DNA from 3 places in the Shewanella sp. NKUCC01_JLK genome. Region 1 is predicted to be linked to each of the others. Evidence: predicted binding sites of a transcription regulator. Region 1 holds the regulator's gene; each other region holds the start of a gene.
What was found. The regulator ArgR, encoded in region 1, controls arginine synthesis, uptake and breakdown. The targets are predictions, from matches to a motif close to ANTGAATANNTATTCANT.
Positions count from the first base shown of each region.

Region 2: a site for ArgR is predicted at 7,215-7,232, ahead of argC (N-acetyl-gamma-glutamyl-phosphate reductase). Genes of this name have one in related genera too.
Region 3: a site for ArgR is predicted at 8,188-8,205, ahead of argA (amino-acid N-acetyltransferase). Genes of this name have one in related genera too.

Region 1 is NZ_JAHKRD010000002.1:264,679-275,244, reverse strand. Features, by position in the region: gene KO537_RS03490 (iron ABC transporter permease) at 1-807, shown strand, start outside; gene KO537_RS03485 (ABC transporter ATP-binding protein) at 807-1,886, shown strand; gene ggt (gamma-glutamyltransferase) at 2,032-3,744, shown strand; gene KO537_RS03475 (Dyp-type peroxidase) at 3,993-4,928, shown strand; gene KO537_RS03470 (LysR family transcriptional regulator) at 5,002-5,904, opposite strand; gene KO537_RS03465 (NAD(P)-dependent oxidoreductase) at 6,011-6,643, shown strand; gene argR (transcriptional regulator ArgR) at 6,791-7,261, opposite strand; gene mdh (malate dehydrogenase) at 7,556-8,491, shown strand; gene KO537_RS03450 (DUF393 domain-containing protein) at 8,595-8,993, opposite strand; gene folM (dihydromonapterin reductase) at 9,247-9,993, shown strand; gene KO537_RS03440 (5-formyltetrahydrofolate cyclo-ligase) at 10,218-10,566, opposite strand, start outside.
Region 2 is NZ_JAHKRD010000014.1:2,007-12,572, reverse strand. Features, by position in the region: gene KO537_RS15485 (PBP1A family penicillin-binding protein) at 1-1,394, shown strand, start outside; gene argH (argininosuccinate lyase) at 1,495-2,862, opposite strand; gene KO537_RS15475 (argininosuccinate synthase) at 2,971-4,209, opposite strand; gene KO537_RS15470 (ornithine carbamoyltransferase) at 4,269-5,174, opposite strand; gene argB (acetylglutamate kinase) at 5,187-5,969, opposite strand; gene argC (N-acetyl-gamma-glutamyl-phosphate reductase) at 6,001-6,981, opposite strand; gene ppc (phosphoenolpyruvate carboxylase) at 7,605-10,274, shown strand; gene KO537_RS15450 (DUF1439 domain-containing protein) at 10,274-10,566, shown strand, end outside.
Region 3 is NZ_JAHKRD010000012.1:37,305-47,870, reverse strand. Features, by position in the region: gene rph (ribonuclease PH) at 1-245, shown strand, start outside; gene pyrE (orotate phosphoribosyltransferase) at 409-1,050, shown strand; gene folE (GTP cyclohydrolase I FolE) at 1,276-1,926, opposite strand; gene KO537_RS14015 (S9 family peptidase) at 2,197-4,185, opposite strand; gene slmA (nucleoid occlusion factor SlmA) at 4,321-4,914, opposite strand; gene dut (dUTP diphosphatase) at 4,949-5,407, opposite strand; gene coaBC (bifunctional phosphopantothenoylcysteine decarboxylase/phosphopantothenate--cysteine ligase CoaBC) at 5,404-6,624, opposite strand; gene radC (DNA repair protein RadC) at 6,747-7,424, shown strand; gene rpmB (50S ribosomal protein L28) at 7,546-7,782, shown strand; gene rpmG (50S ribosomal protein L33) at 7,789-7,962, shown strand; gene argA (amino-acid N-acetyltransferase) at 8,285-9,604, shown strand; gene KO537_RS13975 (PH domain-containing protein) at 9,724-10,242, shown strand; gene rarD (EamA family transporter RarD) at 10,292-10,566, opposite strand, start outside.

The DNA of each region.
Region 1 (10,566 bases):
GCCACAGACTTGTATCGACTCTCGATGACTCAAACCTTGGTCGCACTCAGCTTTTGCGGCATGCTATTGCTATTAGCCTTTCTGTTACCTTTCGGGATTTTATTATCCTATGCGATTGGTTACTTTGAACAAAGCTGGGATAAGAGTTTTTGGCAATTGAGTCTTAACAGCCTCAGTCTTGCGCTGATCACCAGTTTACTCTGTTGCTTAATCGCCTTACTGCTTATGTTCGTTCGCCGGATAAGCCCAAGACAGAGTGATGCTTTGCCCTCACGGTTAGCTTCGACGGGCTATGCCTTACCAGGCACTGTGCTGGCTATTGGGGTATTAGTGCCTTTAACTATGTTAGATTTTGCGATTAACGATCTGGCGGATCTTGTCGGCATCGCAGGTCCTGGTCTTATCCTAACAGGCAGTGTGATGGCATTGATTTTTGCTTTTTGTGTGCGTTTCGTGGCAATTGCGATTGGCAGTGTTGAAAGCAGTTATAAACGCATCTCGCCATCGCTAGACATGGTGAGCCTGACCATGGGGCAAACTCCTAGGCAACTTTTGCGGCGGGTGCATTTGCCTTTACTTGCCAAGGGATTATTTGCGGGCGCTTTATTGGTGTTTATCGAAAGCATGAAGGAACTGCCCGCTGCGTTATTGCTGCGGCCTATCGGCTTTGAGAATCTTGCAACTTATGTATTCCAGTTTGCGTCCGATGAAAAACTCGAGCACGGCGCATTAGCTGCTATTGTGATTGTACTGGTGGGTTTAGTGCCGCTTATTTATTTAAACCGTTCATTGGAGCACCACAGCTGATGACAAGTACGCTCAAGCTTAAGCAAATTCATAGCGATTATAAGGGCCTGCAAGTACTTAAGGGTTTGAGTTTAACGCTCGCCCAAGGGGAAATCCTGGCGTTGTTAGGCCCAAGCGGTTGTGGCAAGACGACCTTATTGCGTGCAGTTGCTGGATTACAGGCCATAAGCCAAGGTGAAATCCAGATTAATGGTCGTATAGTGAGTGGCGATAGCCAGTTTGTACCTAGCGAGCAGCGCGGCATCGGCATGATTTTTCAAGACTATGCGCTTTTCCCTCATTTGACTGTGGCGGAAAATATCCTTTTTGGGGTGGCTAGATTGTCGGGCGCAGAACGTCAGGCACGTTTGGATGAAATGCTAGCCTTGGTCAAACTTGAAGGGTTGGCACAGCGTTATCCCCATGAATTATCTGGCGGTCAGCAGCAGCGAGTTTCGATTGCGCGGGCACTTGCCTATGAGCCGCAGTTATTGCTGCTCGATGAGCCTTTTTCCAATATTGATGCCCAAGTGCGCTACGAGATGATGGCGGAAATTCGCAGCATCTTAAAACAGCGTAATGTCAGCGCGGTGTTTGTTACTCATAGCAAGGATGAAGCCTTTGTATTTGCAGATACTTTAGCCATCTTTAATCAAGGCATCATAGTGCAGCATGGTAGTGCCGAAGCCTTATATGCCGCCCCAAACAGCCGCTATGTGGCGGACTTTTTAGGTAGCGGTAATTACTTACCTGCAGCAGTGTTTGATGGGCACAGTGTTGTCACTCCCATAGGTCATTTAACCAGCCTCACGCCATTAAATTTGCCGAGCGAGTTCAGCGGAACAGTATTCTTGCGACCACAGCAATTGACGCTCAGCGCAGATGAACAGGGCGTTGGTACTATCACTGAGCGACGTTTCTTAGGCGCCTTTTGTCATTATTGGGTCAAAATTGAGGCCGCTTCCCATGCTTATTATGTGGAGGTGCGTAGCCAAATGATGCAGCTAAGTATCGGTCAAAAGGTTGGGGTAACGACAGAGCCGCATTCGCTTGTGCTGTTTGAATCTTCAGCATATTCAAACTGTGGGGACCCAATCTAAGCGATGAGTATTTATTCAATGCTGATATAGCATAGCCAACTAAAGTACGACATTTTTGCTTACGTTTAACTTGGGTCTATACGGTATTGGTTGGTGATATTTTCGACCATCCTTGCTACTTTTATCCTCCGGTTTTGGAGGAATTATGATAAAAACAATAAATTCAATTTGCACCCTCGTTATTGTAGCAACGGCAATATCGTCTTCAGGAGTGATGGCCATGGATAGGATCACAGGTAAAGCCTTCGCAACGCGATCAGAAGTGTATGCAACCCAAGGGATGGCGGCGACCAGTCAGCCTTTAGCCACGCAAGTCGCTATTGATATACTCAAACAGGGCGGCAGTGCGGTCGATGCAGCGATTGCCGCTAACGCTATGTTAGGATTAGTCGAGCCAACGGGCTCGGGTGTCGGCGGGGACTTATTTGCTATCGTTTGGAGCGCAAAAGATAAACGCCTCTATGGTCTAAATGCATCGGGGCGCAGTCCCAAATCCTTAAGTTTAGAAAAGCTTAAATCCCTCGGATTAGACTATTTACCGCCGCTTGGACCTTTGCCGGTTTCTGTACCGGGCACTGTGGACGGTTGGTATGAGCTGCATAATAAGTTTGGTAAATTAGCTATGGCTGATAACCTCGCGCCTGCCATTCATTACGCCCGTGATGGTTTCCCTGTGTCAGAGTTGATTGCCTATTACCTTGATGGCAGTGGTAAAAAACTGGCTAAATTCCCCGGTTTTAAAGAAACCTATATGCCTAATGGTAAGATGCCTACCGTAGGGGAAATCTTTAAAAATCCCGCGCTTGCTAACACCTATGAGAAAATTGCCAAGGGCGGCCGCGATGCTTTCTATAAAGGTGATATTGCCAAAAGTATTGATAAGTACATGAAATCCCAAGGTGGTTATTTAAGTTATGATGACTTAGCGAGCCATACTAGCGACTGGATAGATCCCGTTTCGGTGAACTACCGTGGTTACGATGTGTGGGAACTGCCACCTAATGGTCAAGGCATTGCGGCGCTACAAATCTTAAAAACCATGGAACCCTTTAATGTGGCTGCCATGGGCTTTAATAGTCCTGAATATGTCCATTTATTTGTCGAAGCAAAGAAACTCGCCTTTGCTGACAGAGCTAAGTTTTATGCCGATATGGCCTTTAATAAAGTGCCCGTTACCGAGCTTATCTCACAGAAATATAACTATGATCGCGCTAAGTTGATTGACCCTACAAAAGCCGCCAAGAGTGTCGATGCGGGTAATCCAGCGTTGCAACATGGCGATACTGTGTACCTGACTACTGCCGACAAAGATGGCAACATGGTGTCACTCATTCAGAGTAATTACCGTGGTATGGGTTCAGGGATGACACCGCCGGATCTCGGCTTTGTGCTGCAAGACCGCGGGCAGATGTTTGATTTAACAGAAGGGCGTTTTAATACCTACGCACCGGGCAAGCGTCCATTCCATACCATTATTCCGGCTTTTGTGACCAAAGACGGTAAACCTTGGCTGAGCTTTGGGGTGATGGGCGGCGCGACTCAGCCACAAATGCACGCGCAGATTGTAATGAATCTGATTGATTTTAAAATGAACTTGCAAGAAGCGGGCGATGCCCCCAGAATTTTGCATATGGGTTCAACCGAGCCCACTGGCGAAGTGATGAAGGATGGCGGCTACGTCAGTCTGGAATCAGGTTTTCCGGTAGAAACCCGTCGTGAGTTGATTAAGAAAGGCCATGTGCTGCGTGATGGACTTGGGGAGTTTGGTGGCTATCAAGCCATTGGATTTAATGCCGAAACCGGCGTATATCGTGCGGCCTCTGAGAGTCGCAAGGATGGTCACGCCGCAGGCTATTAACACTAAGATAAATGCTAAGGTAAGCTCAACACTGAGTGAACCTGACGTCATTGATTCGATTTAACTGATTGGCGAGACTTTAATGGTCTCGTCAATTTTTATGTTTAAGGATCTGGGGTGGGATAATGCTCCGCTATTGGCATTATCATAAACAGATCAGAGCAAACTGTGCGTTAGTTAATGTCATTTTTAGGTAAAGTTGCGGATAATATTGCCGAAAATGAATTTAGAAAAAGGGTGATAACCAAATGGATATTCAAAATATGCCGCGTGAACAGTTGGGTGTGTGTGCAGAGGGGAACTTACACAGTGTCTATTTGATGTTTAATGCCAATGACAATGTCGAGTCGCAATTACGTCCCTGTCTTGCCAACGTTGCGCAGTATATTTATGAGCTGACAGATCAATATTCCGACAGTGCATTCAATGGTTTTGTTGGTATTGGTGCTAATTATTGGGATAGCCTCTATCCTACTGCTCGCCCAGAACTGCTTAAACCTTTCCCTGCGATGCAAGTGGGCAGTCGTGAAGCACCTGCAATTGAATATGATTTATTCGTGCATATTCGCAGTGATCGTTACGATATTCTGCATTTAGTGGCTAATGAAATCAGCCAAATGTTTGAAGATTTAGTGGAGTTAGTTGAAGAAGAGCGTGGCTTTAGATTTATGGATAGCCGTGATTTGACTGGTTTTGTCGATGGCACCGAAAACCCTAAGGGGCGCCACCGCCAAGAAGTGGCACTTGTGGGTGATGAAGATCCTGAGTTTAAGGGTGGCAGCTATATTCATGTGCAAAAATATGCCCATAACTTAAGTAAGTGGCATAGGTTACCAGTTAAAAAACAAGAGGATATAATCGGTCGAACCAAGCAAGATAATATCGAGTATGAATCTGAAGATAAGCCACTGACCAGCCATATCAAGCGCGTTAATCTTAAAGACGCCGATGGTAAATCAATGGAGATCCTGCGTCAGAGTATGCCCTATGGTTCGCTGAAGGAGCAGGGATTAATGTTTATCTCTAACTGCCGCACGCCAGAACATTTTGAAAAGATGCTGCATAGCATGATGTTTGGTGATGGCGAAGGCAATCATGATCACTTGATGCATTTTACTAAGGCGATGACAGGTTCATCTTTCTTTGCCCCCGCACTGGATTTTATGCTGCAGTTCGACGAATAAGCTTTCTATAATCAAGCCGAATTAGCATTAATCGAGACGCACTTAAGCTAACGCCTAAGTGCGTTTTTTTATGCTAATGCGCGGGAACCCATTTTTTGATATCGAGCTGCCATTGCTGGGCGGTGAAATCGATAAAGGCGCGCACTAGATTTTGCTGATAACTGCGGGACAAATATACCGCCCACAGGGTTTGGCCTGGTGTCGTAAATTCGGGTAGGACTTCTTTGAGTTGACCACTGGCAAGGTATTGGTTAGCTAAGTCACAGGGTAAACGCACTATGCCATGTCCACGTAGCGCCGCACTGACCAACACTCCCATATCGTTAGCCCTAAGATTCCCTGTAACTTTGACGTGCTCGGCTTGCAGTTCTTTTAGAAAAGGCCAGTTTTGTTGCGCTGAGTGTATGAGGCAGTTGTGGGCCAGCAGATCTATGGGTTCGAGGAGTGGCGTTGCGCTATCAAGATAGCTCGGCGCCGCGCAAAGTACCGCATCTATGGTCATCAAACGCCGAGCTATGAGATTCTCATCGGGTTGCTCGGTATAGCGTAGCGCCACGTCGACTCTTTCATCTACCAATTGCGCAAAACTGTCCGACATCACCAGTTGAATGTTGACCTTAGGATGAATTTTAATAAAGCGATCGACGACATCAAATAGACTGTGCTGCCCTAGGCCAATAGGCGTAGCGATACGAATACTGCCTACCAGTTCACTGTTATGGCTGTGGGCACGGCTCTCCATGGCAGCAACTTCACTTAAGATCCGCTGGCAAAATTGCAGCGCTTCCTCACCCTGCAAAGTCAAGCTGGCGCTGCGCGTGGTGCGGTGTAATAAGCGTAAACTCAACCACTGCTCCACTTCTTGAATATGACGGGAAACCTGCAGGCGGCTGAGGTCTAAATGTTCGGCAGCTTTGGTAAAGCTGCCACAGTTTGCGACTTCGACGAAACTGCGTATAGCGGCAATTTTATCCACATTAGTATCCTATATTGAAACAATCATGCTCAATTATTGATGTTTATTAGGTGAAAAACTGCAAGTAAACTGGATCCAATGTAAATCATCTGAGTGAGACAATGAAATGAAAATCGCAATTTTAGGTGCAACGGGTTGGATCGGTGGTGCAATTTTAAAAGAAGCACAGAGTCGTGGACATCAAGTGACAGCGTTAGTGCGTGATCCAAGTAAGTTATCCGTGGCTGACGTGGCAGTACGTGCCGTGGATTTAGAGCAGCCATTGGTCGCCGATACCTTTGCTGGCGTAGATGTCGTGATTGCCGCCGTTGGTGGCCGCGCCCAACAAAATCATGGTCTAGTGGCGAGTACGGTTCAGCATTTACTGGATGTGCTGCCTAACGCTAACGTGTCACGTTTATTGTGGGTCGGTGGTGCTGGGAGTTTAGAAGTGGCGCCGGGTGTGACGCTGGTCTCTAGTCCAGATTTCCCAGCAGCATATAAAGATGAGGCGTTAGCTCAGGGTGAAGCTTTGCAGGTATTCCGTGCGGCGCAAACGGCAATCAATTGGACCTTTGTGAGCCCAGCCGCTGAGATTTATCCCGGTGAGAGTGAAGGCCCGTACCGTCTTGGTGGCGACAGCTTCTTTACCGATGCTAATGGTCAAAGCCGTATCTCTGTAACCGATTACGCAAAAGCCATGGTAGATGAAGCCGAAAAGGGCACTCACCCAAATCAGCGTATCAGCGTGGCTTACTGATATCGTTATAGTTGAGTTAGATATTGTGAGTTAGATATTGTGCTGGAATGTGTAACGTAATCGGGACAATGGCCAAATAACCAGCGCTATATTGCACTTCAAAATGTACAGATAAAATAGAACAGGTCAGCTCACTGACCTGTTTTTTTATTCTGCGTAATTGAATAAAGATTTGATGGTTTCTAAGGTATCGGCGATATCTTGGATGCTCGATGGGCAAATAAAGATAGTGTCATCACCGGCAATCGTACCCAAAATGCCTTCTGGTTTACCGATAGAATCCAACAAGCGGGCAATCAGCTGTGCGGCACCTGGGCTAGTTCGCACGACGATCATAGCTTGGTTGTGATCGACGTCGAGTACCAAATTCTTCAGTGGGCTACCCGCGGTGGGTACGCCTAATTCGGCTGGTAAGCAATACACCATCTCTTGCTTAGCGTTGCGAGTCCGCACTGCGCCGAACTTGCTGAGCATGCGTGACACTTTCGATTGGTTAATATTACCAAAGCCTTCAGCTTGCAAGGCGGTGACGATTTCACTCTGAGAGCCAAAGCGCTCTTCTTTTAAAATCGACTTAAAAATTCTAACAAGGTCATCCTGATTCTTGGTCGTTTGCATAATATTATTATTCGTTATTCAAAAAAACAGGCCCATTTTGAATATTTTTAGAAAAATTGTCAACAAATAACCAGATTGGTTGAATAAAAATTCACTAAGCCCCAGTGGTTAAGCGTTTGTAGGGGGCGTAAAAATCCCAATTTGAGTAATTGTTCTACATTGCTTCTACGTTATCCAGGAATTCTTTTGTCCCACGACTAAGGGATAATTGAAATTGTTGTGACATTCCAGTAATGTGACGCCAACGCAAATTAGATCCATGTCACACATATCCGAGAAATAACGGAGATAACTATGAAAGTTGCTGTACTTGGTGCTGCTGGTGGTATCGGCCAGGCTCTTGCCCTACTGTTAAAAACTCAATTGCCTGCGGGTTCACAATTGTCTCTATATGATATCGCACCGGTAACTCCGGGTGTTGCGGTTGACTTGAGCCACATTCCAACTGCTGTTGAAATCAAAGGTTTTGCTGGTGAAGATCCAACGCCTGCCCTAGTGGGTGCTGACGTTGTTCTAATTTCTGCTGGTGTTGCGCGTAAGCCTGGTATGGATCGTTCTGATCTGTTCAATATCAATGCGGGTATCGTTCGCAACCTGATCGAAAAAGTAGCGGCAACTTGCCCTACGGCTTTGGTTGGCATTATCACTAACCCAGTCAACACGACCGTAGCTATCGCTGCAGAAGTGATGAAAAAAGCGGGTGTTTACGATAAGAACCGTCTGTTCGGTATCACGACTCTAGACGTGATCCGCTCTGAAACTTTCATCGCCGAATTAAAAGGCCTGAACGTTGCTGACGTTAAAGTGAATGTGATCGGCGGCCACAGCGGCGTGACTATTCTGCCATTACTGTCTCAAGTTGAAGGCGCGACTTTCACTGACGAAGAAGTGGCAAGTCTGACGACTCGCATCCAAAACGCGGGTACCGAAGTGGTTGAAGCTAAAGCCGGTGGCGGAAGCGCGACTCTGTCTATGGGTCAAGCGGCTTGCCGTTTCGGTTTGTCTCTGGTTCGTGGTCTGCAAGGCGAAGCTAACATCGTTGAATGCGCCTATGTTGACGGCGGCAGCGAGCATGCTGAATTCTTCGCACAACCTGTGCTGTTAGGCAAAAACGGTATTGAAAAAGTACTGCCTTACGGTGAAGTGAGTGCATTCGAAGCTAACGCTCGTGATTCTATGTTAGATACGCTGAAAGGCGATATCAAACTAGGCGTTGATTTCGTTAAATAATCTTTCGGATAATCTTTTTAGATTATGACGAATTAAAAACGGAGCCATTGAGCTCCGTTTTTTTATGCCTGGGTTTTACGCTTTACCAATCGAATTCAGTCGATCAGCGGCGCTTAGTGGGAATTTGGCAATTATCGTCGCAGCGGGCTTTGCCCGTCAGTAAATAAGAGATGCGATATCTGTGTTTTGCGAATCTGAGATAGCACCAATCGGCCACAGTTTTAATCACGGGCAGGCGTAACAGTTGGATCCAAGCACGTGTGCCTGTCAGTGCCCACGCTTTACAGGTGACATCTAACCCGAGTAACACTTCGCCCGTTGCGGTTTCGCCATGGAGAATCGTATTTGCGTAGTCTTTATTGATATGGCTGAAGCGCTCATTAAAGTCCGGCGCATTTAAATCCTCAAGCGCAATCAAGTTCTTCGGATCGCGCGCTTTCAGTTGACGCATTTCGGCGCTACATAATGGACAATTCCCATCGTAAAAAATCCGCAGTTCCATCGGTATTACCTCTGATGACTTGATCACAATACTTGAAGTAAGTACTTAAACTTGGTTTTCTTCTACCCTATACGCAGAAGAAAGGGTTTTAGATCGAAGCGATTGTTGAACGGATCAGCCCCTCATTTGGCTTTTTGTTAGGTTAAATTCAAATGAGTGCAGTAACATCTTGGTTATTCATCAGTTTAACTTGATTGCTGATTTTTAAGTGCACAAGGTAAAGCCTGACAAATAACGACTCAAAAGGATAGGTATGACATCTCCCATCATAATCACAGGCGTAGGTAAACGCATAGGTTACGCCTTAGCCAAACATTTTCTCGCCCAAGGTCAGCGCGTGATTGGTACTTATCGCAGCCATTACGCTAGCATTGATGAGCTTACCACCTTAGGTGCGACCCTGTATCCCTGTGATTTTTATGACGATGCCCAAGTGCGAACCTTAATTGCTGAGTTAGCTAAATTGCCGCAAATTCGCGCCATTATTCACAATGCCTCTGACTGGCTGCCTGATCCTGTGCTTACAAAGAATGAATCTTTAAAGAGTACCACTTTTGCGCCGAGCCAAGTGCTGCAGCGCATGATGCAAGTGCATGTGAGCGTACCCTATCAGTTGAACTTGGCCTTAGAGGCGCAGCTACGTGCGGCTGCTGGCGATGAAATCGGCGGCAGTGATGTGATTCATATTACTGACTATGTGGCAGAGAAGGGCAGTCAGAAGCATATCGCCTATGCCGCCAGTAAAGCCGCGCTGCACAATATGACGCTATCCTTTGCCACCAAATTTGCGCCCGAGGTCAAAGTGAATTCGATTGCGCCTGCGATGATCCTATTTAATGCAGGAGATGATGTTGCCTATCAGCAAAAAACATTAGCCAAAGCGCTGTTGCCGAAAGAGGCGGGGAATGAGGAAATTATCGACTTAGTGGAATATCTGCTGAATAGCCGCTACGTCAGTGGTCGTTGCCATAATGTCGATGGTGGCCGGCATTTAAGGTAGAGAAGGCTCTAGAACGCCACTGCATGGCTCTAGATTCTAGAAGGAGCTAACGACTGCATGATCTATTTTGTTTCATACCAAATATGACATTTTTACCCTCCATAGTGGTCAGATGTAGGAGGTAGAACTCTTTAATAAAAAGAGTGCAGGAGCAGTTATGGAGCGACGCTCTGCTTTTTCTAGCAGCGAAGCGCCCTAGCTTCTAGTTTCTCGATCCTTCTTTTTCAAAACGTCAGTACCCGACTTGGGGTGATGATGAACGGTAAAGGCACATCCCAATGTTCGCAAGGTAAACTCGTCACTTGCTGACAGTCGTGGGCGTAACCCATAGGCAAAGGTTTACCCTTAAGCTGCCAGTTCGCCAGCGTCCTATCGTAATAACCGCCGCCCATGCCCATGCGATTGCCCATTAAATCAAAAGCCACTAATGGTGTGATAACAACATCTAATTCTGTCACTGGGATAATGGCGCGCACATCTAATTTAGGTTCTAAGATGCCGAATTGATTCGCCTGCATGGGGGTGTCTGCGGTGTAATGCAGGAATAACAATTGTCCGGCATTGAAGGGATGC
Region 2 (10,566 bases), on a different contig from region 1:
CACGTAAGTTTATTACTGATAAGCGTCAAGGTAGTGTACCGAAATCAGCTTCTGACATACTCAAGGTCGGCGAGCGTATTTGGATCCGTGATAACGGCCAATATTTGCAACTATCGCAAGTACCAGAAGTCGCCAGCGCAACAGTATCACTCGACCCCAAAAATGGTGCTATTCGCACTTTAGTTGGTGGTTATAGCTTTAGCCAAAGCCAATACAACCGAGTGACTCAAGCGAAGCGTCAATTAGGTTCGAATATTAAACCTTTCATCTATGCCGCAGCATTAGAGAAAGGCTTTACCTTAGCGACCCTCATAGATAATGCGCCAATTAATAAACCCGATATCAGCCAAGGCACTGCATGGCGCCCTAAAAACTCACCCGATATCTATGGTGGCCCAACTCGTTTACGTGTGGGTTTAGCGCAATCTATTAACGTTATGTCTGTGCGTGCAATGCGCCATGTCGGACTCGACGAAACCATTGCTCAACTCGTTGAATTTGGTTTTGATCCTAACGACTTACCTCGCAACGAATCGATTGCATTAGGTTCGTCTTCAGTCACGCCATTGCAAGTAGTTACTGCATTTAACGTATTTGCTAATGGCGGTTTCTTACTCGAACCTTTCTATATTGATCGCGTAGAAGATGCTTACGGCAATGTTATCGAAAAAGCGAACCCTACATTGGCCTGTAAGCCTAGCCAAAGTCTTAGCCAACCAGTTACACCGAGCGATCCTATGGCGTTCAGCATAAGTGGAGACTCTAGTGCAGAACCTAGTGCACCTGTTGCGCAGTGTTTCGAACAAACTGGTCGCTACGCTCCGCAAATTATTTCAGAGCAAACGGCATTCCTCATTACCGAAGCACTGAAGAGCGTGATCTGGGGCGGCGGCGATTGGAGTAAAGGCACGGGTTGGCAGGGTACGGCTTGGCGCGCGGCAAAATTGATTAAGCGCCATGATATTGCAGGTAAAACGGGTACAACCAACGAATCGCGCGACACTTGGTTCAGTGGTTTTAGCCCTGTCATCACTAGCACCTTCTGGGTCGGTTTCGACGATCACGGTCGCCAACTGGGCAGAACCGCATGGAATGCAAACGGCGAAAAAGATCAGATAACTGGCGCCGAAGCGGGTGCGAAAACAGCAGGTCCGGGCTGGAACGAGTTTATGAACAGTGTCTTACAAGGCACACCTGAAACAACCTCGATTCCACCAGAAGGCATAGTTTCGGTACGCATCGATTTAGCGACGGGTAAACTGACCCGTAAAACCGACTATACCAGTGCGTTCGAGTACTTTATTTCAGGTACAGAGCCGAAGGAATACATCAGCGAAACTCAGGATGAAAACAATTTATTCATCGATGCACCAACTGATGATTTATTCCAATAAACAAATGCTAAAAAGTCATTACCACTAATTGTGGCCCAATAAAAAACGCGACCTAATGTCGCGTTTTTTATTGGCTTGAATTGTGGATTTGAATAACTCGCTAACGTACTTTCTTGGCCGCAATCGCCTTCTGAATTTGAGGCAATGCAGTACCACCAAGCACGTCACGTTTCGCTAAACAAGCTTCAATAGTCAGGTTTGGATAGACATCATCTTCAATGATAGCGGCAAAAGTTTTTAATTCGGCCAAGGAGAAATCCTCGAGCGGAATTTGCTTCGCTATCGCAGCAACCACGACTTCACCCACAACATGGTGCGCCTCACGGAAAGGCATACCTTTAGACACGAGATAATCCGCAAGCTCAGTAGAATTTGCATAACCTTGCTGTGCGGCTAACAGTGCATTAGGACGATTGACCTTCAAACCTGACAACACTAACGCCACCATATCGAGGCAAATTGCCCAGCTATCAACTACGTCAAACAGGCCTTCTTTATCTTCCTGCATATCTTTGTTGTACGCCAAAGGCAGTGCTTTCATCGTCGTGAGAATGCCCACTAAGCTGCCATACACCCGGCCGGTTTTGCCACGGATAAGCTCTAATGCGTCTGGATTTTTCTTCTGTGGCATCAGGGATGAACCCGAGGTCACTTCATCACTCAGGGAGATAAAGTTCGCTTCACCTGAGTTAAAGAAAATCAAATCTTCAGCCATACGGCTTAAGTGCATCATGCTGATCGATGCGGTTGAACAAAGCTCTACCACGTGATCTCTGTCTGATACACTATCTAAGCTATTCAGCGTTGGCGAGGCAAAATTCAGCGCCGCGGCCAGAGCATGTCGATCCATCTTATAAGCTGTGCCTGCTAATGCTCCAGAACCTAAAGGACAGGTATTAGCGCGGGTTAACGCATCGCTTAAACGGCTGATATCCCGCTCAGTCATTTCCACATACGCTAAACACCAGTGGCCAAATGTCACAGGTTGCGCGCGCTGCAAGTGAGTATAACCCGGCATTACCGCATCAAATTCACGCTCAGCCAACGCCAGTAATTCAGCATGTAAACCTTGAAGGCGCGCGAGTAATGCTTTGCCTTCGGATTGACACCAAAGCTTTAAATCGGTGGCAACTTGATCGTTACGGCTACGACCGGTGTGCAATTTCTTACCGAGATCGCCCACTTTGGCAATCAAGGCCGACTCGACGAAACTGTGAATATCTTCAGCGCCCGAGGCGAGAATAATAGCCGGATCGCCCTGTACTTCCACCAGTAAGTCATTAAGCGCTTTTTTCAAGTCGCGGCATTCAGTTACCGAGATAATTCCCACGCTGGCAATCGCATCCGCCCAAGCAATGGAGCCAACCACATCCTGTTCGAACAAGCGATAATCCACAGGCAACGAATCGTTGAATAATTTGAATAGCGCGCTCGTTTCGCCCTGAAATCTTCCACCCCATAAAGCCATGCTAACTCCCCTTACTCACTGCTTATTTGAAATCGACTCATCTGAATCAAAAACTAAATCAAAACCTAAAAACAAAAAAGGGCGCTAGGCGCCCTTTGAAACGACCTATTACTTAGACTTTACATCGTTAGCGTTGAGTGCGCGGATGCGGCTCGCCAATGAGTACAGGCGGATAAAGCCTTCGGCATGTTTTTGATCGTAAACTTGATCTTCACCGAAGGTGGCAAACGCTTCAGAGTACAAGCTGTTAGGTGAACGTTTCTTCACTGCGCTCGCTTGGCCTTTGTAGAGTTTTACCACAACTTCACCGTTAACTGATTCAGCCAGTGATTCAGATGCTGCCAGCAGTGACTTACACAGTGGCGTGAACCAACGGCCGTCATACACTAAATGCGCCATTTGTGCGGCAACTTGCTCACGCCAGTTACGGCTAGTCTTGTCGAGTACGAGCTCTTCAATCGCACGTAGTGCTGCGAACATCACAGTGCCGCCGGGTGTTTCGTAACAACCGCGAGACTTCATACCCACTAAACGGTTTTCGGTAATGTCGATACGGCCCACACCGTGTGGCGCAGCAATGGCGTTTAATGTCATCAGTGCAGCATAAGGCGTTAGGGCTTCACCATTCACTTTAGTGATACGGCCATGTTCTACTTCTAGCGACACATATTCAGGCTTGTTCGGTGCATCTTCAGGATCGGCAGTCAGTGTCCATACGCCTTTGCTTGGCTCGTTCCATGGATCTTCTAACTCACCACCTTCATGGGAAATATGGAAAGCGTTGGCATCACGGCTATAGATTTTAGTCGCTGACGCTGACGTCTTGATGTCACGTTCAGCTAAATAGGCCAGTAGATCTTCACGGCTCTGCATAGTCCATTCACGCCATGGGGCAATCACTTTTAAATCAGGTGCTAATGCGGCGAAGCAACCTTCGAAACGCACTTGGTCGTTACCTTTGCCGGTACAACCGTGACACAGAGCATCGGCGCCCACTTTACGAGCCACTTCAACCTGCGCTTTGGCAATAATAGGACGCGCCATTGACGTACCGAGTAAATAAGTGCCTTCGTAAATCGCACCGCTCGCAATCGTTGGGTAGATATAGTCTTTAACGAATTCTTCTTTTAGATCGACGATATGGCATTCAGAAGCACCTGAAGCTAAAGCTTTTTCAGTCAAGCCAACCAGCTCTTCTTCGCCTTGGCCAACGTCGGCGCAGAATGCGATGATTTCACAGTTATCGTAGTTTTCTTTTAACCAAGGAATAATGGCCGAGGTATCTAGACCACCTGAATAGGCTAAAACCACTTTTTTCACGCCAGTATTTTTTATCTCGATAGACATCTTAAATTCCTATGACTCGTTTCTCTCAGGGAGAAAACAGGCTGCTAAACAGGGTTAATTTAACTAAATAAGGTTACCAGTACCGCATTTTGGGCATGCATCCGATTTTCGGCTTGTTGCAGAATTAAGGATCCTGCACCGTCCATCACTTCATCTGTTACTTCTACACCACGGTGGGCGGGCAAACAATGCATAAAGAAGTTAGCGCCCGCTTTCGCCATCAAAGCTTTGTTTACTTGGTATGGTGCAAACTTCGCTTTGATATCCGACAAAGGCGTTGGATCGCCCATTGAAATCCAAGTATCAGTATAAATAGCGTCGTGACCTTCAATCGCATCGATATCTGAAGTCAGCACTATTTTGCCGCCATATCGTTTGGCGAGCTCTTGCACTTCTGCCACTACGTAGCCATCAGGAAAGTGACCCGCTGGGCAGATCACTGTCATGGTGGCACCGAGAATAGCCGCACAGTACATCAGCGAGTTAGTGACATTATTACCATCACCAACATAAGCTAATTTAGCTTTACTGACATCCTCAAACTGCTCTGCCAGTGTTAAAAAGTCAGCTAAGGCTTGGCAAGGATGATAAAGATCCGACAGCGCATTAATCACGGGCACTGAGCCGAACTCGGCTAATTGTTCGATAGTGGTGTGTGAATAGGTTCTCGCCACAATTGCGTCGGCCCAACATGACAGGTTAGAAGCAAAGTCAGCAACCGATTCCCGTTTTCCCAGTTCACCATTTTGCTGGTCTAGGTATAAACAGTGGCCACCGAGCTTATTAATACCGATATCAAAGCTAACGCGTGTTCTGAGTGAGGGCTTTTCAAATAACATCACCACACTCTTGCCATCCAGCGCATGACGATACTCAGCCGGATTGGCTTTGATCGTTTTTGCCAAGGCAATTAGATCCTGTAACTGCTGCTGGGTTAAGTCTTTTATCGATAGTAAATGCTTCATAACCTACTCCACTTATGGTTGGATTTGTGTTCCTACGGCTTCACCTTTTGCTAATGCGATTAATTGGCTTGCATCACGCCACGAGGCAACTTGTACCGCCTGCCCCATCCACTGTGCTACTTCGAGCGCAGCTTCAACTTTGACCTTCATTCCTTTTTCGATCACACCTTGCTTAACAAGGTCTGCTATCTGCTTGCCATTTAAACTGTGGATGAGTTGGCCTTTACCATCGAGCACACCAGACACATCCGACAGCAGCACTAACTTGCCGCCCACTAATTTAGCTAATGCCGTCGCCGCTTGGTCAGCATTGACGTTAAGCATTTGGCCATCGTCCATCATGGCGATGGAGCTACAAATCGGCATCCAACCTTGGGCAAGGATAAACTTAAGATAAGTGCCATCGTTTGGCGTGACTTCTCCCACTAGACCTAAACGTTCATCTTTAATCTTAGCCGAAACAGTATTGCCATCGGCGAGGCTCATGCCCACACTCACAATGCCAGCCTTAGTCGCTGCGCCTTGCAGAATTTTGTTCGAAGTGCCCGCAAGTGCACCGGCAATAATCGGCATTTGCTCAGGCGGAGTCACACGCAAACCTTCTAACTTGACGGTTTCCATACCGTTTGCTGCTAACTGCTCATCCACCAGACAGCCGCCGCCATGTACCATCAACACTTGCTGACCATTGGCTAACATAGCCGCAGCCGTATCCATCAATCGCGCCATCCCCATTTCACATTGCAGCAGCGCGCCGCCCACTTTAAGCACTAATACTGAGTTGTTTGTAGACATCTTGACGACTCTCTTAAATAAGGATGAACAATTAAAGGTTAAAATGAATCTTTATGCATTGCAGCGCTTGGCTGGCAGCACCTTTCATCAAGTTATCGATGGCACTGGCTACCACTAAGTAACCGCTATTCTCATCAAACTTCCAACCTAAGTGGCAGTTAGGTGTCAGCACCACGTCATCCACTTTCGGAAACTGATTGTGCTTCACGGTGACCAATGGCGCCTGGTCATACACGCTATAGGCCGCTGCCACATCGGCAGTCGTAGTGTCTGGTTTTAGCTGCACGGTAATGGTCGCTAAAATGCCACGCTTGAAGTTGCCAAGGTGCGGGGTAAATATCACTTCTTGACCAAGCTGAGTGGCGATCTCGGGTTGATGTCTGTGGCCTAATACGCCGTAGGGTGTCAGGCTCACTTCACAAAAACTGGTGTGTAACTGCGCTTTACGGCCCGCACCTGTTACGCCGCTCACAGCATTGATTACCGGATAAGCCGATGTCAGTAAACTCGCTAGCGGTTTTAACGCTGTCAATGATGCGGTCGGGTAACAACCTGGCACGGCAATCATCTTAGTCGCAGCGATTTCTTTAGCATTCCATTCGGCAAGGCCATACACGGCTTTGGCTAAAACTTCAGGATATTCATGCTCAAAGCCATACCACTTCGGATATTGCGCCACATCACTGAAACGATAGGCACCGCTTAAATCGAATACCGCTAACCCTTGGCTATAAAACCAAGCCGCTAAATGCAGGCTCACCGAGTGCTCAGTCGCTAACACCACGGCATCCGCTTCGGCAACGATTTTTGCCTTAGCTTCATCGGACAATGGCGACAGCGTTAATGCGATATGGCTGTAGCTAGGATACAAATCCGCTAAAGGTTTACCTTTATCTAAACTGTTTTCAGAAACATACAAACCCTGAATCGTCAGATCTGCTTCTGCATGGATTAAAGCGGTCAGTTGCGCGCCTGTGTAACCACTGGCACCAATAATGGCGATATTTTTCATGTTTTTTGTCTTATTAACCGAATCAAAGAAACTTAAAGAGTAGATGAATAGCTTACACGCAACCGCGCATATCTATGATGACAAGACTATCGTCGCAGGAAATCGTAATAGGTTGTTATTTTATTCACTGTCAGGCTAATACTGTGCATCATGATATTCACTCTACAGGTCACAAGAGGTGACTCATCTCAACTGATGGCTAGACTACCACAAAGATCTACTTATGCAATATATGTGAATATATATTTTTAATTTATTTTCATCTTTTAAGCTCAAATTAGGATATCGAAGACACAGTTCCCATTCAGCTAACTCGTTAATAACACAGTTATCCAGGGTCAACATGAGTCAAAATCAGTCCTTTTCATTAACAGCTAAGATACATGTCTGCAAAGCATAAAATGATGCACTTCATATTCACTTGCACTAATCATCAAAAAATATTGCGTGACTTCGCATTTCTATTGAATATTCTTCATCAAATACCGTGATTGGTTGCATATCGGATAAGCCAGTCGTATAAGTTATAAGTTCTGCTGTTGACCATAGCCCCAAGTGATAGGTATTGTGCTAACGGGCTAAATGCACAGCGGAATTTTCATGTTTTTCTATTCGGAGTAACTATGTCAGTAACCATGGCAGACAATATGACAGATATGTATGCGTCATTAAGATCGAACGTGAGTATGTTAGGCCAAATCCTTGGCGATACTATGCGTACCCATCTTGGGGACTCTTTTCTTGAGAAGGTAGAACAGATCCGTAAGCTTGCCAAAGACTCACGCCGAGGCGACCAAGCCGCCAGAGAGCAAATGCTCGAGTTACTGACAGCTTTGCCAGACGAAGAGTTAGTCCCTTTTGCAAAAGCTTTTAACCAATTTCTTAACTTAGCTAACTTATCCGAGCAATTTCATACTATCAGTCGTAATTGCGACGAACTTGTCTGCGTGCCAGACCCAGTGGAACAACTCCTAGGACGCATGCTCAATGGTCGTGTCGACCAAGCTAAAATGCTCGACTGTCTAAAAACACTGGATATCGATCTGGTGCTAACAGCGCACCCCACTGAAATTTCCCGTCGCACCCTGATCCAAAAATACGCCGCCATTGTCGACTGCTTAACAGAGCAAGAAAACGACCAACTGTCGGATAGAGAACGTCAACAGATCAATCTGCGCCTACGCCAATTAATCGCACAAATATGGCACACCAATGAGATCCGCCGCGAGCGTCCAACTCCAGTAGATGAGGCTCGCTGGGGATTATCCACCATTGAAGAGTCACTCTGGCATGCGGTGCCTGACTTCTTAAGACAACTTAACGATCGAGTGCAGCAACGTACAGGACAACAATTACCGATTGATATCGCGCCAGTGCGCTTTTCAAGCTGGATGGGCGGCGATCGCGATGGCAACCCGTTTGTTACCGCAAAAGTCACCCAAGAGGTGCTCGATCGTAACCGCCATGCTGCCGCCAGATTATTCTTAAAAGATATCGTCCTGCTGGTTGGCGAACTGTCGATGGAAGAAGCCAATGATGAGTTAAAGGCTTATACCAATAACAGCTGCGAACCTTACCGCCACGTGTTGCGCTCCATTCGTCAAAGACTGCGTGACACCATAGATTATTTAAATGCGCGCATCGAAGGCCACAATCCTGAAGTCGATAAGTCGAGCCTGATTTGGCAAGAAAGCGATCTCAAAGCACCGTTAGAAATGCTCTATAAGAGTTTGACCGACTGCGGTATGCGCTTAATTGCCAACGGTTTATTGCTCGACATTCTCCGCCGTCTCGCCTGCTTTGGCATTCATATGCTCAGGCTCGACATTCGCCAAGACGCCAGCCGTCACAGCGATGTGCTCGCCGAGTTAACTCGCTATCTCGGCATGGGTGATTTCAACCATTGGGATGAAACCGAGAAGCAAGCCTTCTTATTACGCGAACTCAGCAACCGTCGGCCACTGATCCCAAGTAACTGGCAACCCTCGGCCGATGTGGCCGAAGTGCTTAATACCTGTCGTTTGATTGCTAAACATCCGGCAAAAGCACTCGGATCCTATGTGATTTCGATGGCGGGTAAACCATCGGATGTCTTAACGGTTTTACTGTTACTCAAAGAAACGGGCTGTTCGCACCCAATGCGCGTGGTACCGCTGTTTGAAACCTTAAGCGACTTAAACAACGCCGCGGCCTGTATTACCGATTTGCTCGATATCGACTGGTATCGTGGCTATACCAAAGGCATGCAAGAGGTCATGATTGGTTACTCTGACTCTGCCAAAGATGCTGGTGTCATGGCGGCGGCTTGGGCTCAGTATCACGCCCAAGAGCAGTTAGTGGCTGTCTGTAAACAAGCGGGCGTCAAGCTCACATTATTCCATGGCCGTGGTGGCAGCATTGGTCGCGGGGGTGGTCCTGCACACAAAGCGATTCTATCGCAACCACCAGGTTCGGTAGATGGCCGTATTCGTGTCACTGAGCAGGGCGAAATGATCCGCTTCAAGTTTGGCTTGCCAAAACTCGCGGTTCAAAGCTTAGCCTTGTATACCTCTGCCGTATTGGAAGCAACCCTACTACCACCGCCAGAGCCGAAGCAAGAATGGCGCAATTGCATGCAACGTATCGCAGAAGAATCAGTGGGTGCTTACCGTGGCATAGTGCGTGATGAACCTGATTTTGTGGCTTATTTCCGCGCGGCAACGCCAGAAGTAGAATTAGGAAAACTACCACTCGGCAGCCGCCCAGCTAAACGTCGTGTCGATGGCGGGATTGAAAGCCTACGGGCAATTCCGTGGATTTTTGCTTGGTCGCAAAACCGCTTGATGTTACCTGCATGGCTTGGCGCCGGTGAAGCACTTCAAGCCGCCTGTGAACGCGGTGAAATGGGCTTACTGCAAGAGATGGAACGGGAATGGCCTTTCTTCAGCACTCGCATTTCAATGCTGGAAATGGTCTACGCCAAGGCGGAACCTAATTTAGCCCGCTACTACGAAACCTGTTTAGTACCGAAAGACTTGCATCACTTAGGCGAAACCTTGCGCCAACGCTTGGATCTGGGTATTAAAGTCGTGCTTGAACTGACAAAATCAGATAGCTTAATGGCGCATACGCCGTGGAATCGCGAGTCAGTAAAACTGCGAAATCCGTATATCGATCCATTAAACTTCTTACAAACCGAGCTATTAGCGCGGACACGTAAGGAAACAACCGAAACTCCTGCGTCTGAACATGTGCAATTAGCGCTAATGCTGACTATTGCAGGTGTGGCAGCGGGTATGAGAAACACTGGTTAATGAAAAAACTTTCCCGCACGATTTGCTTGGGACTGACTGTACTGCTTGGTGGCTGCGTCTCGCAGTACAGTATCAGCGAGCACGAAATGGAGCAGTACCTCAGTAAAGAGATCCATTTTGAGATTAAACAAGGCAATCAATTAGTTGGCGCAGAAGTGCGCATTAACGACATCAGTGTCAAGCTAGGTGTAAAACCTGACACTATGAGCGTAAGTGCCGCAACTCAAGTATCAATTAAGAATCCGATCTTTCCATTGAGTGCCAAACTCACTACGACTTTCGAAGCCAAGCC
Region 3 (10,566 bases), on a different contig from region 1:
TCCTTATCGCTGCTGTCAGCGTCGGTATTTACAAGGGTGAAGCGATAAGCGATCTAGAATATATCGAAGACAGCGCCGCCGAAACGGACATGAACGTGGTGATGACAGAAACGGGCAAGATCATCGAAATTCAAGGCACCGCCGAAGGCGAGCCATTCAGCCACGAAGAATTACTCGAACTGTTGGCATTGGCGAAGAACAGTATTCGTGAAATCGTCGATGTGCAGAAAGCCGCACTGAACTAATATTATGGAGATGAAAAAGCCCCGTCATGTTATAGAGTGCGGGGCTTTTTATTAACTGCAGTTTTTTATCTGCAGCAAGATGCTAGTGTAGTGCAAGCCCTATACCGAATAAAAATTCCCCATAATAAAAAACCAATAAAATACAAAGTCGTAAGGAGATATTGTGAAAGCTTATCAACGTGAGTTTATTGAATTTGCCTTAGAACGTCAGGTGTTGCGATTTGGCGAATTTACCCTTAAATCGGGCCGTATCAGTCCTTATTTCTTCAATGCGGGTTTGTTCAATACTGGTCGTGATTTAGCGCGTCTGGGCCGTTTTTATGCCGCTGCATTAGTGGATTCTGGCATTGATTACGATTTGCTGTTTGGCCCAGCTTATAAAGGTATTCCAATTGCGACCACTACGGCGGTTGCCCTGTGTGAACACCACGATATCGATATTCCTTACTGCTTTAACCGCAAAGAGAAAAAAGATCACGGCGAAGGTGGCAGCTTAGTTGGTAGCGAGCTGAAAGGCCGCGTGATGTTGGTAGACGACGTGATCACTGCCGGTACGGCAATTCGTGAGTCTATGGAAATCATCGAAGCTCATAAAGCACAATTAGCGGGCGTGTTGATTGCTTTAGACAGACAAGAGAAAGGCAAGGGCGAGTTATCGGCTATTCAAGAGGTTGAGCGTGATTTTGGTTGTGGCATAGTGGCAATTATTAAACTTGCCGACCTCATTAGCTATCTGTCTGAAAAGCCAGGAATGGAAGTGCAGCTTGCCGCTGTGAGCCAGTACCGCGAGCAATACGGCATTTAAATCGAGTGCTTAGCCGCTGGTATTGATCAAGCGGCTATCGCAGGCTTGGTGAAATCAGTTAATCAGCCAGCATTGATCTTAGCTAGGTTGAGAAGGGGTTGATTGAGTGGGTATGAAAACAAAAAACGCTGCGATTCTATAGAAGGAATCGCAGCGTTTTTTATTGAGCTGTATTGATTGCTATTGATTTAGGCACGCTTTAAATCACGTTAAGTTTCAATACTTTTATTTAGACTGGTGCAAAAACTCGGCGCGAGTTGCGGGGTTAGATTTGAAAATACCGCCCAGCGCTGTGGTAGTGGTCGAACTGGTGGAGTCCATCACGCCACGGGATTTTACGCAGTAATGCACGGCATCCATTTTAACGGCAACGTCTTTGGTTTCGAGTAAGGTTTGCAGCGCGACTAACACTTGCTGAGTCAAACGCTCTTGCACTTGTGGACGTTGGGCGAAGAAACGTACTATACGGTTAATCTTTGATAAACCAATGATTTTTTTACGTGGTAGATAAGCTATGGTCGCAGTACCATCGATCGTCACTAAATGGTGTTCGCAGGTGCTGGTGAGGCTAATGTCTTGCACTCGCACCATTTCATCGAAGCCCATCTTATTGTCGATCACAGTTATCTTAGGGAAGTTCGCATAATCTAAGCCGGAGAAGATTTCATCGACGTACATTTTAGCAATGCGGCGCGGCGTATCGGCAAGGCTATCGTCTGACAGATCCAATGACATTAATGTCAGGATTTCTTTCATATGATGTTCAATCTTGTCTTTACGTTCTTCACTGCTGTAAACGCTTGGGAGCATTGGGGTTTCAAGTCCACGTTCTAATAACGCGGCTTGTACTTTTACTGCTGCTTCACTTAATGCCATCTTATCCTCCACTACGTCGTAGCGGCTATAACAGAAAACCTATGCTGATCATCGTGTAGTACTAGGGCTGTTCAGCATCAGATACAAATTATTGTTATTCTCGCTAGGGCAAGAATAGGGGGACGAGGATAGCGCGAATTGCAGACAATTCATACCGAAAAACGCGCATAGGCCACATGAAAAAGCCGATAGTCCTTATCGGATATCGGCTTTAAATCTACCATTGCCAATCGAGTTTAGCCTAGCAGTGTCGGCAAGTTTGAGTTAATTCTAAAGTTTCAGATTGGTTTTTAGGAAACTGAGCATTTGTTCATAGTATTTCGCTCTATGCTCATCGTTATAAAAACCGTGGCCTTCATTGTCCATTACCAGTTTTTGGTAAGGATAATTGTGAGCTTTTAGGCCTTTTTCGAGGGATTCGAGTTGCTCAATTGGCGCTCGATCATCTTCACCACCATGCACCAATAGTATGTTTGCTTTGAGTTTACCGACATTTTCAGAAGGAGACATTGCTTTGAGTACCGCTTTATCTTGGCCAAGCACATCCTTGAGATAGCTAGTACCAGAACGGCTGTTGGCGACATCGCCTTTATTAAACATCAATTCAAGATCATATACGCCAGCTACACCTATGGCGCATTTAAACATATCTGGCGCAAGCACAGCGCTCTGCAAGGCGCTGTACCCACCAAAACTGCCGCCAACAATACAGATGCGTTCCTTATCGGCAAAACCTTGGTCAATAACGTACTGGGTTGCGTCGATAATGTCATGCTGAATATCTGAGCCCCATTTTTGATAGCCAGCGCGTTCAAATTGATCGCCATATCCGCCTGAACCACGGAAGTTGACCTGTAGAACGGCTATGCCTTGGCTTGCTAGATATTGGTTTTGTGGGTCAAAGCCCCACCAGTCACGGATACCGTGTGGACCACCGTGTGGATTGACGACTAAGGGTAGGTTTTTAGCTTCTTTACCAAAGGGGAGCGTTAGATATCCATGGAGTTGTTTACCATCACGGCTGGTGAAACTGATGGGTTTAACATCAGCCATTTGCTCTGGGTCGAGCCATTTTTTAGCGGCGGCTAGATATTCAAGTTTTAGTGTTTTCGTATCAAATATGTAGTAATCGCCAGGGTTTCGATCGTTAAACGCAAGTACGACGAGTTTTGCTGCATCTCGGGTTTCGCTAACAATTCGTACTTGGTGACCGGGGAGAGCACCAAGCAGATCTTTTAGTAATTTAGCGTGCGAATCCTCATTATCGACAAAGGCATAACTTGGGTAACCATTTTCAAACTCGACGGCGTAAAGTTGTTTATTGGTGCCGTTAATCCAAAAGTTGCTAGGGTCAACGTTTTCATCCTGAATGATTTCAGTTTTATCGCCCGTTTCGAGATTAATTTTGTAAACCCCTAAGGTTTCACCTTGGGAGCGACCGGCGGCATAAATCGTATTTTTATCATCGGCAAAGGAGAGTGGTTTAAAATCAGCAAGACCTAGATTTAGTTTATCGGTATTTACCCAGTTACCATCTTTGCGGTAGAAGACTTTAGTGATGTTTTGTTTGTCTTCACCTGCAACGAAGCGAACCTCTCCATCATGGTCTGTCATAAAACGGGCTCTGCCGATAGGTGAGCCTGTGATGCGTTTACGTGTGCCATTGAACAAGTCTACGCGATAGACATCTTGTGATAGTTCAAAGTCAAGATTGATCCTATCATTCCATGGAATAGCATTGACTAACATGTAGCGTTCATCATCTGGCAGAGGATCGAGGATAAACGCGCTCGCCCGCATAGGGGTATTTTTCTTGATATTTGAACCTGTTTGTTGCTCGCCACTCTCGAAGCCGAATAAATACGCTTTTCGTGAACCATCGGCATTTACCGCCATCAATTCACCGTAGTAGATAGGTGTGTCTTGCCAGCCTTTTAGGTATTCTTTTGCCAGTACCAGTCGCTCACTGTTGGCCCATTCATAGTCGCCGACTTGAGCATTATCGGGAAAACGTATCGCATTGAGGAGTTTTTTGGTTTGGGTATCTAAGACTAAGAGAACGTTTTTACCTTCGACACTTGTGATAGCGCTTAAGTATTTACCAGTAGGCGATATTTTTACATCCGAGTACTCATCACCTTTGCTGAATAACTGTGCTTGCGATAACGCATTCGCGTTGGAGCTATTGGCTGCAAAGGTGGATATTGGAAGTATTGGTAAGCAAAGTGTCGCCAACATGGCTAATCGGAAGAGTTTCATCTGACATCCTTGTAAAATCATTGTGTTTTTTGTTCTTAAAATGTTTTTCGCGGATAAAACAAAAGATGGGGCGAAACAAGGAAGGAATATCGAAAATAAAGGACGATAGTTACCGTCCTTTATGTTGAAAAATCATTAGCTTTGTAAAAGTTGGTGCTGGATAAAACGCCACTGTTCATCGAAGTGTGTCGTCGGTTTGAGTTTGAATTCACTTCGTACAAATTGGGCGATGCGGCCTTCGGCAAAGGCTAACAGTAAATTGGCTAATATGGCTTCGTCTAAGTTGAAGCCTTTACCTTCTCGTAGGGTTTTTTCCCGTAAAATTTGCTTTAACTGGGTTTCAATTTTGGCAAATAAGTTACCAATACGACTTCGCAGGCGTTCATTTTCACCGAGTAGAGCATCACCGTTGAGAACGCGGGAAATTCCTGGGTTACGCTCGGCAAAGATCAGCAGCAGTTGCAGTACCAGCTGGCAGCGCTTCATGGTGTCTTTTTCGTCATCCATGATTAAATTGATGCGCGACAATAACGACTCTTCGATAAATTCGATTAAGCCTTCGAACATCCGCGCTTTACTCGGGAAGTGGCGATACAGTGCGGCTTCCGATACACCGACTTCTGAGGCCAGTTTCGCTGTGGTGATCCTTTGTCCTGGGTTGGTTTCTAGCATCTGCGCTAGACATTGCAGAATGTGTTCACGACGATTAATTTTTGGGCTTACAGCCATTACAGTATCCTTGGCTCAATAACGACTTAGGGGATTATTTAGTGCCTGAATGGCCAAATCCGCCTTCACCACGGTCTGAGCTGTCGAACTCATCAACGAGTTTGAATTGTGCTTGTACCACAGGAACAAACACCAGTTGCGCGAGACGATCGCCAATTTCTAAGGTGAATGGACTGTCACCACGATTCCAACAAGATACCATTAAGGGGCCTTGGTAATCTGAATCTATGAGTCCGACTAGATTCCCCAGTACGATACCGTGTTTATGGCCCAGGCCTGAGCGCGGTAAAATCACCGCTGCAAGTCCTGGGTCGGCCACATGAATGGCAATCCCCGTGGGAATGAGCACAGTTTCACCCGGTGCTATGGTTAAAGCCGTGTCTATCATGGCGCGAAGATCCATGCCTGCACTGCCTGCGGTGGCGTAAGCGGGCAAGGGAAATTCTGAGCCGATACGGGAGTCGAGAATTTTTAATTCAATCGGTGTTTTCATGTATTTGTTTTTTCTTTCACTATCAACGAAAGTAATTGCCGTGCCAACGTGAGTTTGTCAGTAGCAGGCAAATCTTGACTGCCGTGCGGCCAGAAAACACGCAGGGCATTAGCATCGGCATTAAAGCCTAGGCCAGCAATGGAAACGTCGTTTGCGGCGATCATGTTCAAGTTTTTACGTTTGAGCTTATCGCGCGCATAGGCTTCTACATCATGGGTTTCGGCGGCAAATCCCACCACAAAAGGACGGTTAGGTAAGCTCGCAACCGTGGCTAAGATATCAGGATTCCTCACCAGCGCAAGTTGCATTTCTTCGGTCGATTTTTTGATCTTACAGGTAGCAATATCGCTAATCCGGTAGTCTGCAACAGCGGCGCAGCCAATAAAAATATCTTTTTTATCAACGTTATCCATAACAGCATCGAGCATATTTTGCGCCGATTCAACATCAATGCGTACCACGCCTTCAGGAGTATTTAAATTTACGGGGCCTGAGACTAAGGTGACTGCTGCACCCATATCTGCCGCGGCTTTAGCCAGTGCAAAGCCCATTTTTCCAGAACTGTGATTTGAAATGTATCTGACGGGATCAATTGCTTCACGGGTTGGTCCGGCGGTAATAAGCACCGACTGGCCTGCAAGAGGCTGCGCAGAGACTTCTTTTGTTGCAAAAAAATCACTGGCTAGCTCGGCAATTTCTAGCGGTTCGAGCATGCGTCCAGGACCCACTTCACCACAGGCCTGACTGCCACTGGCGGGTCCCCAAAGTGTAAAACCACGTGATGCTAGGCTAGTTAAATTCGCTTGTGTAGCCAGATTACGGTACATCTGCTGATTCATTGCTGGACACAGGGCAATTGGCGCCTCAGTGGCAAGACATGTGGTGGTGATTAGCTCATCGGCCATGCCTGCATTAATCCGCGCCAATAGGTTTGCGGTTGCAGGGGCGATGATGACGAGATCTGCCCAACGAGCGAGTTCTATATGACCCATGGCTGCTTCTGCTGCGGGGTCGAGCAAGCTAGATGCCACTGGATGTCCAGACAACGCTTGCAGCGTCAGAGGCGTGATAAATTCCATCGCACTTTGGCTCATCACCACGCGCACATCAAAACCACGCTCTTTCAAGCGACGTACTAAATCAGCACTTTTATAGGCCGCAATACCGCCGCTAATGCCCAGCAGGACGTTTTTATTTGTCAGACTCACAGACATCATCCGAGATAGAAATAATGCCGGCAACAATATCACAAAGTGGTGAATTTTAGTGACTATCCCAGTTCAAAAAATCTCGTCCATACTCAGTAAAGTGAAAATATGTGAGATGACAGGGAGGTCACATGGGGATTAAAGATTGGCCTGAGGGCGAAGGTCCCAGAGATAAACTGTTACAAAAAGGAGCTGCGCATCTCTCGGATGCTGAATTACTGGCAGTATTACTGCGTAACGGTTTAGCCGGATTAAACGCGGTTGACCTTGCTAGGTCGCTTATTTGCGAGTTTGGCGGCCTCAGAAACCTGCTCTGTGCCCCAAGAAATCAGGTGTGTCGACTTCCGGGCGTAGGACCTGTAAAATACGCCCAGCTTCAAGCTGCGGCCGAATTAGCGCGGCGTGTAGCGCAGGAAAATCTGCAAAGAGGTCAGGTTTTGACAAATCCCGATTTAACTCGGGACTATTTAATGCGACAATTGGCCGATCGCTCCTATGAAGTGTTCGCAGTTTTACTGCTGGATAGCCAGCATAGAGTGATTCAATTTGTCGAATTATTCCGCGGCACAATAGACTCAGCCTCAGTGTATCCACGTGAAGTGGTGAGCTTAGTGCTGGAGAAAAAGGCCGCAGCAGTTATAGTTTGTCATAATCATCCGTCTGGTATTGCCGAGCCCAGTCAGGCTGACCGACGAATAACTGAGCGATTAAAAAATGCGTTAGCAACCATAGACGTATCCTTGTTGGACCATATGGTTGTAGGTGATCGAGAGATAGTTTCTTTTGCAGAACGAGGCTGGATTAATTAATCTAACACTTGATCTTCACTCTGTGATCGTGTATAAAATGCGCCCTCTTTGTGCCTCGGGCGACGGCCATACGAGGCACATTAATGCTCGAGCGTTAAAATTGTTTTTGGAGAAGATTGACATGTCAAGAGTATGCCAAGTTACTGGCAAGAAGCCGATGGTTGGTAACAACCGTTCGCATGCAAAAAACGCGACCCGTCGTCGTTTTTTACCTAACCTACAAAACCACCGTTTTTGGTTAGAAGAAGAAAAGCGTTTCGTACAGTTACGTGTATCTACTAAAGGTATCCGTCTGATCGACAAAAAAGGTATCGAAGTTGTTGTTGCTGAACTTCGTGCCCGTGGCGAGAAGGTATAATAGATCATGGCTAAAGCTAAAGGTAATCGTGAGAAGATCAAATTAGTTTCTACAGCTAAAACTGGTCACTTCTACACAACTGAAAAAAACAAGCGTAACATGCCTGAAAAAATGGAAATCAAAAAATTTGATCCAGTTATTCGTCAGCACGTTATCTACAAAGAAGCCAAAATCAAGTAATCCTTGGTTAGTGTTTCGAGAAAAGCCCCTTATTTAAGGGGCTTTTTTTTGCATTTTTTTAGTGGCTAGTCATCAAGTTGAGATAATTGCCTCGCAAACTGATGCCGCTGAATCATCCCCTGTGAAGTTAAAAAAGTGTGAACACTTACTGAAAATATAAAATAGTGCGGTTCTAAGCACTTTAAATCATCAAATCTGCACTTTAGTGAGAATAAATTCTTTATATGTGAATTAAAATGCAATACCATACGCGAAAGTTAGCGATTCATTCCTGGTGTGTCATAGTGACGCTGCCAGCTCAAAAATGAGGTGTAAATAACGCGTGCGTACCACTGAACTGGTTGATGGATTTCGTCATTCTGCCCCCTATGTTAATGCTCACAGAGGTAAAACTTTTGTGGTCATGCTTGGCGGTGAAGCTTTGGCTCAAAATCAATTCCGCGCCATCTTAAATGATGTCGCCCTGCTGCACAGTTTAGGGATCAAAGTGGTTTTGGTATATGGCGCTAGGCCGCAGATTGATGCTGCATTAGCCGCCAACGGTATTGCACCTGCCTACCACGACGGTGTGCGTATCACGGATGAAGATTCGCTCAAAGTGATTAAGCAAGTTGCGGGTGCACTGCAATTTGATATCACAGCGCGTTTATCCATGAGTTTAAGTAATACGCCGATGCAAGGTGCGCAAATTAACTTAGTGAGCGGCAACTTTGTGATTGCTCAACCACTGGGTGTGGATAATGGTGTGGACTTTTGTCTGAGTGGCAAAGTGCGTCGTATTGATGTGCAAGGCTTAAAACGTCAGCTAGATAATCACTGCATCGTATTGATGGGGCCGATTGCGGCTTCGGTTACTGGTGAAAGCTTTAATCTCACCGCCGAGGAAATCGCGACTCAAGTGGCAATTAAGCTCAAAGCAGACAAGATGATCGGCTTTAGCTCACAGAACGGTATTCTCGATCGTAATGGCGATGTGATTGCGGAGTTGATGCCAAATGATGCGCAAAACATCATGAACAAGCTGGCCGAGCAAGGGTCTGCTTGTGTTGGCACTATGGCGTTTCTCAAAGCCAGTATCGATGCTTGCCGCAATGGCGTACCGCGTTGTCATTTAGTTAGCTACCTCGAAGATGGCGCCTTGTTGCAGGAACTGTTTTCTCGCGAAGGGATAGGCACACAAATCGTCACTGAGAGTGCTGAGCGTTTACGCTGTGCATCAATCGCCGATATTGGCGGTGTGTTGAACCTTATCCGTCCATTGGAGGAACAAGGCATTCTGGTGCGTCGTAGTCGTGAGCAGCTTGAGATTGAAATCGAACAGTTCATGTTGATTGAACGTGATGGTTTAGTGATTGGTTGCGCTGCGCTCTATCCTTTTGAAGAGGACAATGCGGGTGAGTTTGCTTGTTTAGTGGTGCATCCCGATTATCGCGATGCCGACAGAGGGAGCTTACTGCTGAAGAACATTATCAATCAGGCTAGAAACCGTGGTTATTCACGCTTGTTTGCATTGACAACTCGGAGCATTCACTGGTTCCTCGAGCATGGTTTTGTGATTGAAGATGTTGAAGCACTACCACAGAAGAAGAAGCAGTTGTATAACTATCAACGCCGCTCAAAAATTCTCGCGCTCGATCTTTAAGCCGTTCTAAATCAATCCAATCAATGCCAGCCTAGTACTCATATTAGCGCTGGCATTTTTATTGACATAATATGTCTTTATTGGCAGATTAAGACTTCACTGCACGGGAGATACTGCCAATGAGTCCTCAATTTTTTGAACTCGCCCCTTTAACCCAAACCTCTATCTTCAGTTTTATCGTCTTATTGCTCGGTTTAGCGGGTATCTTACTGATATTATGGCTAAAAAATATGCCTAAGATAGCGAAGTCAGCGAGTTTAGGTATATTGCTGGTGATGATGGGCGGATTTTCTTGGGTCTTCTATCAATCGAATAGCGCCGAATTAGTGTTAACCGATACAGAGCTCACATTGGATGTTCCCTTCTATAAAGTGCAGTTATCCCGCGTGGATTTATTGCCCGCCGAGGCACGCATAGTCGATTTGCAACAAGAGGCAGATTTAACGCCGAGCTTTAAAACCAACGGTATAGGCATGCCAGGATTTCAATTGGGCTGGTTTAATCTACAGGGGAAAGGCAGGGCATTTTTGGCGATAACAGATAAATCGCAGTTAGTGTTAGTGCCAACGACTAAAGGCTACAGTTTATTACTGACAGTATCGCAAGGGAGTGAGTTTTTAGCACAGTTACAGAAGTAATCATTATATGTCATCACTTCTGCCACTGTGTTTATCGGCGTGATAATGCTCACGCCGTTTTGCGTTTATAGGCCATATCTAAGGTAAAGACGAGCAGCGCGCTCCAGATAAATCCGAAGGTCACGCCTTTTTCGGCATCGAAGGGCTCATTGAATAGACTCACCGCGAGGATAAACATAATACTCGGGCCAATATATTGGAAAAAGCCGAGCATAGACAATGGAATACGTACCGCTGCCCCTGCAAAACACAGCAAAGGAATGGTAGTCACTATCCCAGCCGCCATTAACATCAGATTCAATTGCCAGTCATTAGTCAGCATGC